One region of the Burkholderia sp. PvR073 genome, then DNA from elsewhere that is predicted to be linked to it. Evidence: riboswitches for the same ligand, from Rfam matches in the RefSeq annotation. Region 1 holds a riboswitch; the other holds the start of a gene.

Region 1 (7,322 bases):
CGGCCGCGACCTGCTCCGTACCGGGCTGCAGGAACGATTCCTCGGTGGCCTGCTTGCCGTCCGGGCAGCGCAGCACCGAGAAGATCGTGCCGATCGACACGTTCACGTCGATGTTCGACGAGCCGTCGAGCGGATCGAACACGAGCAGGTATTCGCCGCGCGGGTAGTTCGCGGGAATCGGAAAGAACGTTTCCATCTCCTCCGACGCCATCGCGGCGAGGTTGCCGCCCCATTCGTTCGCGTCGAGCAGGATCTCGTTCGACAGGATGTCGAGCTTCTTCTGCACTTCGCCCTGGACGTTCTCGCTGCCGGCGGTGCCGAGCGCTTCGCCGAGCGCGCCCTTCGACACGTTGTAGCTGATCGCCTTGCACGCGCGTGCGACGACTTCGATCAGCAGGCGCAGGTCGGCGGGGAGGTTGTTGGTCTCACGTTGCTGTTCGATCAGGAACTTCGACAGCGTGGTGCGGCGGGCAATGGACATGACTGACTCCGAAAGGCCAAAGAATCCTTGAATGCCCGCAATTTTACCCGCCGCGCCTCTCGCGCCGCCGGCTTTTTTCGTCCGGTTACATGGCCGGGCGGCCGATTCGGCCGGGTTCCGGCGTGCGCGGCGCAGCGGACCGGCCCTGCGGCGGCACCACTGGCGGGCGGTCGAACGCGCGCTCCGGCTCTGACCCCGCGAACCTTCCGCCGATAAAAAAGCCGGCGCCGCAACGGGGCGGCGCCGGCTTCTTCGCGCGGGAGCGCGACGCGAATCGCATGCGTGCCGTTACGCGAGCGCCTTCTCGACGATCTCGCGCACGTCGCGCGATTTCGCGCCGGCCGCGACCTGCTCGAGCGCTTCGCGCATCCGGTCGCGCAGCGCCGGCGTGAAGCGGCGCCACAGTTCGAGCGAGCGGGCGAGGCGCGCGGCGACTTGCGGGTTGATCGCGTCGAGCGCGAGCACCTGTTCGGCCCAGAACGCGTAGCCCGAACCGTCCGCCGCGTGGAATTGCGCCGGGTTCGCCGCGCAGAAGCTGAAGATCAGCGAGCGTGCGCGATTCGGGTTCTTCAGGTTGAACGCGGGGTGGGCCATCAGCTTGCGGACTTTCTCGAGCGTCGGCTGGGCGGACGTGCCGCGTTGCGCGGCCTGCATCGCGAACCACTTGTCGATCACGAGCGCTTCCTTCTCGAAGCGACGGTAGAAGTCGTCGAGCGCACGCGTGGCCGCGTCGTTCGCGCCCGAGGCCGCGGCGGACAGCAGCGCGCCGAGCGCGGCGGCGCGATCGGTCATGTTGTTCGCCGCGTCGTATTGCGCGGTCGCGATGCGCACGGCGTCGGCCGGATCCTCGAGCTCGGCGAGATACGCGAGCGCGAGGTTCTTCAGCGCGCGGCGGCCGGACGCTTCGGGCGTCGGCTCGTACGCGCCCGGCGTCTGGTGCTGCTCGTGCGCGGCGAGCCACTCGGCGCGCAGCGCGGTCGCGAGCTGGCGGCGCACGAACTGGCGTGCGCGATGCACGGCGGCCGGATCGGCTTCCGCCATCTGGTCGGCGAGATAGGTTTCCGACGGCAGCGTCAGCGCGAGTTCGCGGAACGCGGGCGACAGGTTTTCATCGGTCAGCACGCGGCGGAACGCGGCGACGAAGTTGCCGCCGAGCGTGAGCGGCTGGTTCGCGGCGGCGCGCGCGGCGAGCGTCAGCAGCGCGCGCGTCGCGAGGCGCTGGCCGGCTTCCCAGCGGTTGAACGGGTCGCTGTCGTGCGCGAGCAGGAACGCGAGATCGTCGTCGCTGTAGTCGTACTCGACGATCACCGGCGCCGAGAAATTGCGCAGCAGCGACGGCAGCGGCTGTTCCGGCACGTCGACGAACGTGAAGGTCTGCTCGGTGTCGGTGAAGTCGAGCACGCGCGTCGTGCCCGACGCGGCGGCTTCGCCGTCGAGACGCAGCGGCAGGTCGCGGCCGTCGCGGCCGATCAGGCCGATCGCGAACGGGATCAGCAGCGGCCCCTGTTGCGTCTCGCGCGCCGCCGGCGACGCATCGCCGTAGCCCTGCGCGAGCGTGACCGTGTAGCGGCGTGCGGCCGCGTCGTACGCGGTACGCACCGACACGCGCGGCGTGCCGGCCTGGCTGTACCAGCGCTCGAACTGCGCGAGATCGCGCCCGTTCGCGTCGGCCATCGCGTGACGGAAGTCGTCGCAGGTCACCGCGTGACCGTCGTGGCGCTTGAAGTACAGGTCCATCCCCTTGCGGAACCCGTCGCGGCCGAACAGCGTCTGGTACATCCGCACGACTTCCGAGCCTTTCTCGTAGACGGTCATCGTGTAGAAGTTGTTGATCTCGACGTAGCTTTCCGGACGCACCGGATGCGCCATCGGGCCCGCGTCCTCGGCGAACTGCAACTGGCGCAGCACGCGCACGTCCTCGATGCGCTTGACCGCGCGGGCCGCCGATGCGACGTCGTCGCCCGCTGCCATGTCGGCCGAGAACTCCTGATCGCGGAACACCGTCAGGCCTTCCTTCAGGCTCAGCTGGAACCAGTCGCGGCAGGTCACGCGGTTGCCGGTCCAGTTGTGGAAGTACTCGTGGCCGACCACCGACTCGATGTTCGCGAAGTCGGTGTCGGTCGCGGTCTCGGGGTTCGCCAGCACGTACTTCGTGTTGAAGATGTTGAGCCCCTTGTTCTCCATCGCGCCCATGTTGAAGTCACCGACCGCGACGATCATGAAGCGGTCGAGATCGAGCTCGAGACCGAAGCGCTTCTCGTCCCAGCGGATCGAGTGGATCAGCGAATCCATCGCGTGACGGGTCTTGTCGAGATCGGCCGGTTCGACCCACACCTGCAGCAGCTTTTCCTTGCCGGAGCCGGACGTGATCTTCTCCTCGATCGCGACGAGCTTGCCCGCGACGAGCGCGAACAGGTAGCTCGGCTTGCGGAACGGGTCTTCCCATTTCGCGAAGTGGCGGCCGTCGGGCAGCTCGCCCGAGTCGACCAGGTTGCCGTTCGACAGCAGCACCGGATAGGCGGCCTTGTCGGCGCGCAGCGTGACGGTGTAGGAGGCCATCACGTCGGGGCGGTCGAGGAAGTAGGTGATGCGGCGAAAGCCTTCGGCCTCGCACTGCGTGAAGAAGTTGCCGCTCGATACGTACAGGCCGGACAGCGTCGTGTTCTGGTCCGGCGCGCACGCGTTCTCGAGCGTGAGCTCGAACGCGTCGGGCACGTTTTCGACGGTCAGCCCGTGTTCGTGCGCACGCACCGCACCGTACGGCGCGCCGTCGAGCTGCGCGCCGAGGAATTCGAGCGCTTCGCCCATCAGCTCCAGATGCGGGGTGGGCGCCGCGTCCGGATTGCGGCGCACGCGCATCGTATTCCTGACGATCGTACGGGCCGGCGCGAGATCGAATTCGAGTGCGACGGAATCGATGAGGAAGGCCGGCGGCGTGTAGTCGGCGCGGCGGATCACGGTGGAGGAGGCGTTGTCGGACATGGTCGTCGAGATCGGTGGGGTGGGGATCGGGCCCGCAGCGCGGACCGGGCGAACCGGGCCATTGTACAAAGGCTTGCGGCCGCGTGCCGCAGCGAACTTTTTACCGGTTCGGGCAGTCCGCGTATTATCGGCATCCCGTGCGGTTCGCGCGGTGCGACGTACGGATGACGGATCGACGAGGATCGACATGAAACGCGAATGGATTCAACGCGGTGCGGGCTGGGCGGCGGTGCTGTGCGTGGCGCTGCTGACGGGCTGCACCAGCTACGTGACGACGCAGGTCACGGCCTTCTCCGACTGGAGCGGCAGCGACGCGACACGCACTTACGCCTTCACGCGCACCGATGCGCAGAAACACAGCATCGAGCAGTCGACCTACGAGCCGATCGTCGCGAACGAGTTGTCCGCGTACGCATTCCGGCAGGTGCCGGCCGCGCAGGCGCGCTATCTGGTCGGGCTGACCTACGGGGTCGGCAGCGATGTGGTGACGGTGCCGCAGCCGGTCTACTACGACCCGTGGTTCGCGGGGCCGGGGCCGTACTGGCGGGGCGGGCCGTGGGGCCCGTGGGGGCCCTGGGGGCCGATGCCGGCAGGTTATGTCGCGCAGACCTACCAGGTGTTCGACTACACGCTCGGCATCCGGATCACCGAGCGCGCGACCGGCAAGGAGGTCTACAACGTGACCGCGCGCACCACCGGCGACAACGGTGCGCTGCTGTATGCGATGCCGTTCCTCGCGCGCAGCGCGCTCGCCGATTTCCCGTTGGCGAACGGCGCGATCCGTACGGTGCGGCTGCCGGTCGACAAGCGCGGCGGGCCCGCGGCGGCGCCGGCCGCCAACGAGCGTGCGGTGCCGGCCGTGCCGGCCTCGGGTGCGGCGCTCGCGAAGTAACGCGCTGTCGACACCGGCGCGGCCGCCCGGCCGCGCCACCTGCCTGCGTGCGTTGTGTGCGTCAGACCCCGACGCCCAGCAACGCCAGCGCGCCCAGCACGATGAACAGCACGGCCGCGATGCCGTGCACCAGCTTCGTCGGCAGGCGGTGCGCGAAACGGTCGCCCAGCAGGATCGCGGGCACGTTCGCGAGCATCATCCCGAAGGTCGTGCCGGCCACCACGCCGATGTAATCCTGGAAGCGCGCGGCGAGCGCGACGGTCGCGATCTGCGTCTTGTCACCCATTTCCGCGAGGAAGAACGCGACGAGCGTCGCGCCGAACACGCCGAGCCGCGAGCGGGTCGCATTGGCTTCGTCGGCATCGAGCTTGTCCGGCACGAGGATCCACAATCCCATCGCGATGAACGAGAACGCGAGCGCCCAGCGCATGATCGACGGCGTGACGAGTATGCCGAGCCACTCGCCGAACGCACCGGCGAAGCCGTGGTTCACGAGCGTCGCGACGAGCACGCCGAGAATGATCGGCACGGGCTTGCGATAGCGCGCGGCCAGCACGAGGGACAGCAGTTGGGTCTTGTCGCCGATTTCAGCGAGGGCGACGGCGCCGGTGGAGATCAGGAAGGCTTGAGACACGTATGGGGTTCCACGGGCCGATGTTGTGCGTGCGAGCGACGATCCGCCGCGCGCCGGGCCCTGATGCGGCGCGCAGTGAACCATCGGTCTCGCCAGGCCTTGGTGGCTGCGTCCGCCATGGCCGCATGGCCAAGTCTGTTGACGGACGCCTCCGTCACGATGCGCGCCGGGAGCGCGGGACATCGAGCGGAGCGGCTACTCCCCAATGAGGGGCGAATTCTAGCACGGCGGGTGCGGCGGGCGGAGCGAATCCGGCGGCTCCGGCATGCGCCGTAGCGCACGCCGGAGCAGGAGGGGAGCGGGCAAACGCGCGCGCGTTACGCGGCGGCGGCGCGGCGTGCGGCACCGCGCTCGTGCACGAGCCGGCCGGCCGCGTACGTGCGATACACGGCGCGGTCGTCGCCGAGCAGCGCGAACGCGAACAGCAGCTCCTCGAGCGAATCCGCGCGCTTCGTGCGGCGCGCGAGCAGCGGCGTGGCCTGCGGGTCGAGCACGATGAAGTCGGCTTCGGTGCGCGGCGCGAGCGTGCCGACCGTGTCGGCGAGATCGAGCGCCTGCGCGGCGCCGGCCGTGGCGAGCCAGAACATCCGCGTCGCACTCAGGTGGTGGCCCGACAGCCGCGCGACCTTGTGCGCCTCGTTCATCGTCTGCAGCATCGAGAACGACGTACCGCCGCCGACGTCGGTCGCGAGCGTGACCGGCACGCCGTATTCGCCGGCCTTGTCGAAGTCGAACAGTCCGCTGCCGAGAAAGAAGTTCGACGTCGGGCAGTGCGCGACGACGGTGCGCGTCTCGGCCATCCGGCGGCGGTCCTCGTCGTCGAGGTGAATGCAGTGGCCGTACACCGCGCGCGGCCGCAGCAGCCCGTAGCGATCATAGATGTCGAGATAGCTGCGGTGGCCGGGGAACAGCTCCGCGACCCATTTCACTTCATCGACGTTTTCCGCGACGTGGCTCTGCACGAACACGTCCGGATGGCGGCGCGCGAGTTCGCTGCACGCCTCGAGCTGCGCCTCGGTGGACGTCGGCGCGAAGCGCGGCGTGAGCGCGTACAGCTGGCGGCCGTTGCCGTGCCAGCGGTCGATCAGCTCGGCGCTGTCGTCATAGCCCGATTGCGCGGTGTCGCGCAGGAACTCGGGGCAGTTGCGGTCCATCAACACCTTGCCCGCGATCATCCGCAGGTCGCGTGCCTCGCTCGCCGCGAACAGCGCGTCGGCCGACTGCTTGTGCACGGTGCAGTAGACGAGCGCGCTCGTCGTGCCGCAGGCGAGCAGTTCGTCGACGAAGAAGTCGGCGACCTCGCGCGCATGCTCCGGATCGCCGAACCGACGCTCGGTCGGGAACGTGTACTTGTCGAGCCACGGCAGCAGGCCGGGGGCCGGCGACGCGATCATGTCCGTCTGCGGATAGTGGATGTGCGTGTCGATGAAGCCGGGCACGATCAGCTTGTCGCGCAGGTCGTGGACGATCGCGTCGCGCGCGAGCGTCGCGGCGAGCCGCGCATACGGGCCGACCGCGACGACCTTGCCGTCGTCGACGATCAGGAGGCCGTCGGTCTCGTGGTTCGCGGCCTGGCTCGACTGCGCCGGGTCGCCGTTGAAGGTCAGCAGCTGGGAACGGAAAGCGGTTTGCGTCATGACGAATGGTCCTGCATCAAGGTAAGGCGAACAGAAGAAAACGGTCGGTGCCGCGCGGGCGACGGCCTGAAGGGCGCGGCCCGTGCATGCGCGATGCGGCGACGCGAGCAGGCGGGGGCGCCGCGGACTGTGCGCGCGCACGCGAGCGTCGCGGCCGTCATCGCGGGGTTGCCGGCGGACAGCGCCGCGATCGCGACGGGCGCGGCGGCGAGCGGCATGACGCGCCGCAACGACAGGCTTCGGTGCACGACGACGCGCAACGCCGTCGCCGCGCGAGCGACGGGCGCGATGCCGGCATGCAGGTGCCGCGCACGCATGCGGCCGGCGCGGCGCAGGGCCGAGCCGGTCGTCGCGAAGCGGATGTCGTCGCGGTGTTTCATCTGTCTAGCGAACCTCGATGCCGGCAATCACGCGGCCTGCCAGTACGAATCGAGACGCGCGATCAGCGCATCGCGCTCTGCCGCGTCGACGAACGATGCCTCGAAGCCATTGCGGATCACGGCGTGCACTTCGGCGTCCGTCAGCTGCAGCCCGTCGACCGTCGCGAAGTAGTTGTCGTTGACGTAGCCGCCGAAGTAGGCCGGATCGTCGGAGTTGATCGTTACCGCGACGCCGCGATCGAGCAGCGCCTTCAGCGTGTGCTTCGCCATGTCGTCGAATACGCACAGCTTCAGGTTCGACAGCGGGCACACGGTC
Region 2 (7,322 bases), on a different contig from region 1:
GTAGTAGAGCGTCATCACGTCGGAGATTTCGGCGGTCTCGGTCTCGGCGCCGATGCCGCTGCTGCCGATCCATTCGCAGCGGTAGCCGGTCGGCATCGTGCCGTCGACGCGCGAGCGTTCGACGTGCGCGACGTCGAGCGGCACCACGTCGTTCAGCAGTTGCGTGAGACGCGGCACGAAGTGCGGCGTGCCGACCGTCTTGATCAATTCGCCGAGCGCCTTGAACGACACGTTGATGCGATCGGTGTCGCGGTGGAAGGGGTTCACGTTGAGCATGCGGTTCCCCGATGAAAAGCGGGCGCGATTCTAGCGCCGGAAGCCGAAATCGTCATTCAGGGGAAATACCGGCAGGTGTCTTGTCAGCCGTCCTGCCCCGGAAAACGCGGCTTGTCCCCAACGAAGGGGGCATACCGGGGCAGTATAAATGGGCAACGACGACCGACGTGGAATGCGACGCCGACATCGCGTGGAACGGCGAGATGACGCGTGACCGCGAGCGCGGACAGCATCGAGGCAGCGACGATCCTGATCCTGTCGGGCGGGCATCTCGGCTACCTGCCCGCGCATTACGCGGAGGCGTTCGAGCAGCGCGGGCTCGTGAAGGCCGTCGGCCGCACGACGTTCAGCTTCGACGTGCCGCCGCATCTCGCGATGAAGCGCAGCGCGAGCGACAAGCCGATCGTCAATGCGTTCTGCGAGGATTTGCTGCGCGCGTTCAACATCAAGGCGGTCGCGCTGTCCGCGTAGCGCGTGCCGCCCGTGCGACGACTCACGCGTCGATGCGTTCGACCTTGCCGACCAGCAGCCCGTACGACAGGCTGCCCGCGAGCGCCATCGCGGCGATGTAGGTGATCGCGCGCGAGAAGTCCGCGCCGTCGACGAGCAGCCCGATGACGATCGGCGTCGCGATCGCGGACAGGTTGCCGATCAGGTTGAACACGCCGCCCGTGAGGCCGAGCAGTCGTGCGGGCGCGAGGCCCGACACGAGCGACCACGTGATCGACGCGAAGCCGTTGCCGAAGAATGCGATCGTCATGAACGCGATCACCCAGCCCGTCGACGTGACATAGTTCGCGCCGATGATGCAGGTCGAGATCAGCAGCCCCGAGATGATCGGCAGCTTGCGCGCGAAGCCCTGCGACGCGCCGCGCCGCATCAGCCAGTCCGACAGCACGCCCGAGCACAGCACGCCGACGAACGCGGCGAGAAACGGCAGCGACGCGAGAAAGCCCGACTTGATGAAGTCCATCCCGCGATACTTGACGAGGTAAGTCGGGAACCACGTGAGGAAGAACCACAGCGTCGAGTTCAGCGCGAACTGACCCAGATAGATGCCCCACAGCTTGCGCCGGCCGAGCACGACGCCGAGGTCGCGCCACGTCGACGGCGTGTGTTCGGTGCGCACGGCGACGCGGTCCTCGAGATCGACGAGGCCGCCGCCGTCGCGGATCAGCGCGATCTCGGCCGCATTGACACCGCGAAACGCGCGCGGCTCGCGATACACCGCATACCAGATCGCGGCCCATGCGATGCCGGCGAACCCGGTCGCGACGAACACCATGTGCCAGCCGAGATGCACTTGCAGCCACGCAAGCACCGGCGTGAGGAACGCGAGGCCGACGAACTGTCCCGACGTGTAGCCGCCGATCGCGCTGGCGCGCTCGCGGGTCGGGAACCACGTCGTGACCACGCGGTTGTTGATCGGATAGGCCGGCGCTTCGAGCGCGCCCACCGCGAGCCGCAGCACGACCAGCCCGACGAACGAACCGGAGAAGCCGAGCAGCAGCGTCGCGGCCGACCACAGCGCGAGCGCGCCCGCATACAGCACGCGCGGCGACACCTTGTCGACGAGCCAGCCGCCAGGGATCTGCATCAGCGCATAGGTCCAGCCGAACGCGGAAAACACGAGGCCCGCGCGAACCGGGTCGATGTTCAGTTCCTTGAACAGCGCGGGCGCGGCGATCGACAGGTTGCTGCGGTCGAGATAGTTGATCACCACCGTGACGAACAGCAGCGCAAGGATGATCAGGCGCTTGCGGCTCGGCGGCGCGGTGAAGGTGGCGGCTGCGGGCGCGGACGCGCGGGCTGCGGAATCGTGGGCGGTGTCGGCTGCGGTGTCGGCGCGCGTGTGCGCCGACGGGTTGGCATGCGTGCGTGACGCGGATTGGGCCACGGTCGTCTCCTGTGTTCTGTGCCGGCCGGCACCCGCGTGGTGGTGCGGCCGGATCCAATGGCATTGGGCGAACGTTAGGGCCGTGGAGCGAAGCGCGTCAACATTTGAACAGGCATCCCTATTAATGGGATGTGATGCGCTCAGTATGTGGGAAAGGGCGGTGCGCGCGCGGAGAACGCCGGCACCGCATCGTGGCTCAGTTGCCGGTCGCTTCCTTCGCGCTGACCCAGCCCTGCGAACTGCCGCCATGCGGATTGCGATACAGCACCTTCAGCCACTGGAAGTCGGCGCTGGCGTCGATCAGTTCGAGCGTATCGCCGGCGACGACATAGCGGCGCGTCGGCGCGTCGTTCATCGCGTCGTGTAACGGCAGGCGCGCCGGGCGCACCTTGAACGTGACCTTGCCGCCGCCGTATGCGTCGGGGCGGCGCGAGACGCGCTTGCCGTGTGCGTCATAGGTCAGCAGCATCGACGGCGGGCCCGAGTCGCCGTCGAACAGGTCGTGCAGATCGTCCGGAATCGCGTCGCTGGACTGATGGAGATACATCCGGCCGTTGCCGTCGAAGCGGTAGGCGTCGGTGTACCAGATCGGCCCGCCCCGGCACGAGCTGTACAGCGTGCGCTCGTTCGGCTTCGCCTGGACGTTGATCAGGTCGTCGCAGTTGCCGTGCGGCATGCTGGCCGCCGGCAGGCTCAGCGGCTCGAACCGCTGATGCGCGGCGTCGTACAGGAAGATGCCGGAGAGCTCGTTGACCATCCCGAGCGGCGCATAGACGGCGAGATCGCGGTGGCCGTCGAAGTTATAGTCGTCGGACGCAAGCCGGTAGTGGCCTTCCTCGTCGGAGATGCCGACGTCGAGCACCTGCGTTTTTCCGCTCGGCAGGAAGCGGATCGTGATGCGCGCGCCGTCGGCGTGTTCGACACGTGCCGTGACGGCGTCGTCGACCTTGAACGTGAGCAGCGGTTTGGCCGCATGCGCGGCGGCAGCCGACGCGCAGCACGCGATCAGCAGCGCGCAGCGGCGGAGGAGCGGTTGGAATCGCGAGGGGCGTGTCATGAGCGGAGTGCGAACGCGTGGGCGGGATGGTGTGTCGAGCCGGCCGGCTTACGCGCTTGCGCTGTCGTCGCGATACCCGCTCTTGCCGTCGAAGATTTCCTTCAGCGCGGCACGCAGCGCGACGGGATCGTGTTCGCCGGGCGCGAGATGGATCACGTAATGCGTATTGCCGTCGAGACGCGCGGCGGTACGTGCGTCGAGCTCGACGTCGATCGTGTCGCCCGTGAGGTGAACCGACAGATCGTTCACGTGCGCGGTGAGCTGGTCGAGCACCATCACCTCGATCGTCGTTTCCTCCGGAAAGCGCAGCAACGAGAAGCAATAGTTTTGCTCCGCGTCGTGGCAATAGATGTTCGCGCAGCTTTCATCGTCGTCGATGTCGGACGTGGCCGCGCCGACGGTGGCGTGTAGTTCCATGATGGTTCTCTCGATGTGGGGTTATCGGGGCGGGGCGCCGAAGCGCTTCGCCCTGTCGAGCAGATACGACACGAGCAGCGGCCGCCGAGCGTGCGCATCCGCATCGTGTTGCGCGAAGCGGGCCTCGGCGCGCAGGTCGTCACCGGCGCGGCCGGCGGACTCAGCGCGTCAGCGTCACGAACAGATAGCCGACGTAACCGGCCCCGTTCGCGAGCAACGCCCAGATCGCGAGCCCGTGCGCGCGGGCATTGACGCGCAGCCAGGCCGCCGCCGCGAGCGTGATGATCACGCCGGTCAGCACTTCGGGGCGCGGCTCCCACGGCGTCAGCATGATGCCGATCGCCGGCAGCAGCGTGCCCTGGAACACCATCGCGCCGGTGATGTTGCCGAACGCGAGCGTGTCTTTCTTGCGGCGGATCCACAGCACGCTGTTGACCTTCTCGGGCAACTCCGTTGCGATCGGCACGATGATCAGCGACAGCAGCAGCGCGGAGATGCCGAGCAACTGCGATACGCCCTCGACGCCATGAATGAAGCCCTTCGCACCGCCGACGAGCAGCGCGACGCCGATCGCGAGCTGCAGCGCGATGGTCGCGAGGTTGGTCGGCAGCCCGACGCGCGACAGGAACATTGCGTGCGGCGCTTCGGTGCCGTGCCCGGCATCGACGAGCTGCGTCGACGCGCGGAACGTCATCACGACATACAGCACGTAGATGCCGACCAGCATCGCGGCGAGCAGCGCGCGGACGCCCCACACGTGATGCGGGACGAACATCGCGACGGTGGCGAGCGCGAACGCGGCGATGAAGTAGTTCAGGTCGCGCACGAAGCCGGTCCGCTCGGGCTTGATCGTGCCGGTCAGGCCGCGCGAGCGGATTACGGCGATCGTCATCAGGAAGGTCGTCAGCGTCGCGAGCATCAGCGGCGCGCCGAGAATCGCGCCGACGCCGATTTCCTCGTTCACGGCCGCATTCGACGTGCCGCCCGCGAGCGCGAGCAGCGGCACCATCGTTTCGGGCAGCGCGGTGCCGACGGCTGCGAACAGCGAACCGGTGACGCCTTCGGAAATCTTCAGCCGTTCACCGAGATGTTCGAGCGCATTCGTGAAGAACTCGGCGGCGACCAGGATGACGATCAGCATGAACGCCAGTTCGACGAGCATCAACGTCATGCGGCACCTCCGCAGGCAGGCATGCAGGCGGTCATGGAACTGATGAAACGCGAAGGATAGGCAACGAGGAACATGGGGACTCCGTGGTCGGACGTGGACGAACCATGACGCATCTGCCGACGTCCGACCAGGAACGGCGCGATGCGTCGATGGTCTCGCCAGACCGATTCGGCCGAACGCGCCACGGCCGCAGGCCGAGTGTGTTGACGTGTTCGCTTTCCGGGGGATGGAAAGCAGGCTACTCCCCAAAGACGAAGGGCAGTCTAGCCGAGCCGGCCGCTTTCGGCAAGCTTGTGCGGTCATACCCTTTCATTCGGGAAGACAAGTCGAGCGACAGCGGATGCGCATGCCGTATCGGGAAGCAATCGGCGTGCGCGGGCGTCACGCGCGTGTCACGCAGCGCGGGCCGGGAAATACAGTGCGAACGTCGTGCGTCCGTCGCGGCTCTCGACCTCGACCTTGCCGCGGTGCAGCTCGATGATCGACTTGACGATCGCAAGCCCGAGCCCGGCGTTGCGCGCCGCGCCGTGCCGCGACGAATCGATCCGGTAGAAGCGCTCGAAGATCCGCTCGATCTGCTCGGGCGGAATTGCCGCGCCGCGGTTCGTGACTTCGACGACCGCATAGCCGGGCCGGGTCGATACGGTCAGCTCGATGGTCGACCCGGCTTGCGCGTGTTCGAGCGCGTTCGACGCGAGATTGCTGACGGCGCGCCGGAACAGCGTCGCGTCGGCGACGACCGGCGCTTCGCCCTGCACGGCGAGGTGCACGCCGGCCTCGTCGGCCAGCGCCTGGAAATACGACGCGAGCCGGCGCAGCTCGGCGCCCGCATCGAGTTCGACGGTCTTCAGGTGCTGCCGTGCATTGTCGGTGCGCGCGAGAAACAGCATGTTCTCGATCATCCGCTGCAACCGTTCGCACTCCTCGATGTTCGAATCGATCAGCGCTTCGTATTCCTCGGTGGTGCGGGCGCGCGACAGCGTGACCTGCGACGAGCTGATCATGTTCGCGAGCGGCGTGCGCATGTCGTGCGCGAGGTCGGACGAGAACTGCGACAGCCGCACGAACGCGCGCTCGAGCCGGTCGAGCATCCGGTTGACCGACGTGGCCAGCTCGTGCAACTCGACCGGACCGCCGCGCGCATCGAGACGCGCGTTCAGGTTGTGTGCCTCGATGCGCGAGGTCTGCCGGCCGAGGCTCTCGACCGGGCGCAGGCCGCGGGACGCGACCGCGTAGCCGAGCGCGCCGACCAGCAGCGCGCCGAGGGCGGCCGCGAGCCAGATGTCGACGCGATAGCTTTCCAGCAGCGACTGGCGATCGGTCGCCGTGCGCGCCAGCGCGACCTGGATGGTTTCGCCCGACGGCAGCGTGGCGCGCGCACGCACGCAGCGCGACGTGCCGATGCCGGGCGGCGCGCAGGTGAACGGGCTGGCGGCCGCTGCGTCGGCCGGCCGCGGCCGCGCGATCACCGACGCGAGCGTGTTGCCGGCTTCGTCGGTGTGTTCGACGAGCGGACGGTTCGCGGCGTCGTAGATGCCGAGATAGACGCCCGGATGCGACAGCAGCACTTCATGGAAGACGGCCGGATCGGCGCGCAACGCCGCCGTCGAACCGCTCGCCCGCGCGAGCTGCAGGAACTGGTTGAGCTTGCCGGCGATCTCGATGTCGTCGCGCCGGGTCAGCTCGGCGGACAGCGAGCGATACAGGTAAGCGCCGGTCAGCGCGAACACGAGCGCGGCGACGGCGGCGAACGCGAGCGTCAGGCGCCGGAGCAGCGAATACGGCGCGGGGCCGCCGGTCATGAGCGATCCTCGAGCACGTAGCCCATGCCGCGGATCGTGTGGATCAGCTTCTTCTCGTAGGCGTTGTCGATCTTCGCGCGCAGGCGCTTGATCGCCGCATCGACGACGTTCGTGTCGCTGTCGAAATTCATGTCCCAGATCTGCGACGTGATGAAGGTGCGCGTCAGCACCTCGCCTTCGCGTTCCGCGAGCAGTTGCAGCAGCGCGAATTCCTGCGCGGTCAGGTCGATGCGGTTGTCCGCGCGCCGTACCCGGCGCTTGATCAGGTCGACCTCGAGATCGGCGACCTGCAGGAGGTCGCGCGCATTGCGCGGCGCACGCCGCAACAGTGAACGGATGCGGGCAAGGAACTCCGCATACGCGAACGGCTTGAGCAGGTAGTCGTCGGCGCCCAGTTCGAGCCCCGTGACCTTGTCCTCGATCGCGTCGCGCGCCGTCAGGAGCAGGACCGGCGTCTGCTTCTGCGCGCGCAGCCGCCGGAGCACCTCGAAGCCGTCCAGCTCGGGCAGCATCACGTCGAGCACGACGAGATCGAAATCCTCGTGCAGCGCGAGGAACAGCCCGTCCTTGCCGTTCTCGGCCACGTCGACCGTATAGCTCGCCTCCGCCAGCCCCTTGCGCAGGTAGGACGCCATCTTGGGTTCGTCTTCGACTATCAGTATCCGCATGGTGGAGCAGGCCGTTCGTGATTCATCCGTGATT

The links. Region 1 has a riboswitch for manganese ahead of ACVK00_RS18480 (TMEM165/GDT1 family protein). Riboswitches for the same ligand answer to the same signal wherever they lie in the genome.
Region 2: another riboswitch for manganese. It lies ahead of ACVK00_RS04130 (sodium:calcium antiporter); the one in region 1 lies ahead of ACVK00_RS18480 (TMEM165/GDT1 family protein).

What each region holds. Positions count from the first base shown of each region.
Region 1 covers NZ_JBSRXO010000005.1:380,953-388,274, reverse strand. Annotated here, with positions in the region: gene ACVK00_RS18495 (class 1 fructose-bisphosphatase) at 1-481, opposite strand, end outside; gene pepN (aminopeptidase N) at 770-3,463, opposite strand; gene ACVK00_RS18485 (DUF4136 domain-containing protein) at 3,651-4,355, shown strand; gene ACVK00_RS18480 (TMEM165/GDT1 family protein) at 4,417-4,989, opposite strand; yybP-ykoY riboswitch at 5,068-5,205, opposite strand; gene guaD (guanine deaminase) at 5,307-6,626, opposite strand; gene ACVK00_RS18470 (hypothetical protein) at 6,623-7,033, opposite strand; gene ACVK00_RS18465 (adenosine deaminase) at 7,034-7,322, opposite strand, start outside.
Region 2 covers NZ_JBSRXO010000001.1:931,218-938,539, reverse strand. Annotated here, with positions in the region: gene ACVK00_RS04155 (helix-turn-helix transcriptional regulator) at 1-276, opposite strand, end outside; partial or broken gene ACVK00_RS04150 (LysR family transcriptional regulator) at 484-747, shown strand; gene ACVK00_RS04145 (MFS transporter) at 770-2,173, opposite strand; gene ACVK00_RS04140 (XAC2610-related protein) at 2,370-3,230, opposite strand; gene ACVK00_RS04135 (hypothetical protein) at 3,279-3,647, opposite strand; gene ACVK00_RS04130 (sodium:calcium antiporter) at 3,808-4,818, opposite strand; yybP-ykoY riboswitch at 4,901-5,077, opposite strand; gene ACVK00_RS04125 (heavy metal sensor histidine kinase) at 5,211-6,620, opposite strand; gene ACVK00_RS04120 (heavy metal response regulator transcription factor) at 6,617-7,288, opposite strand.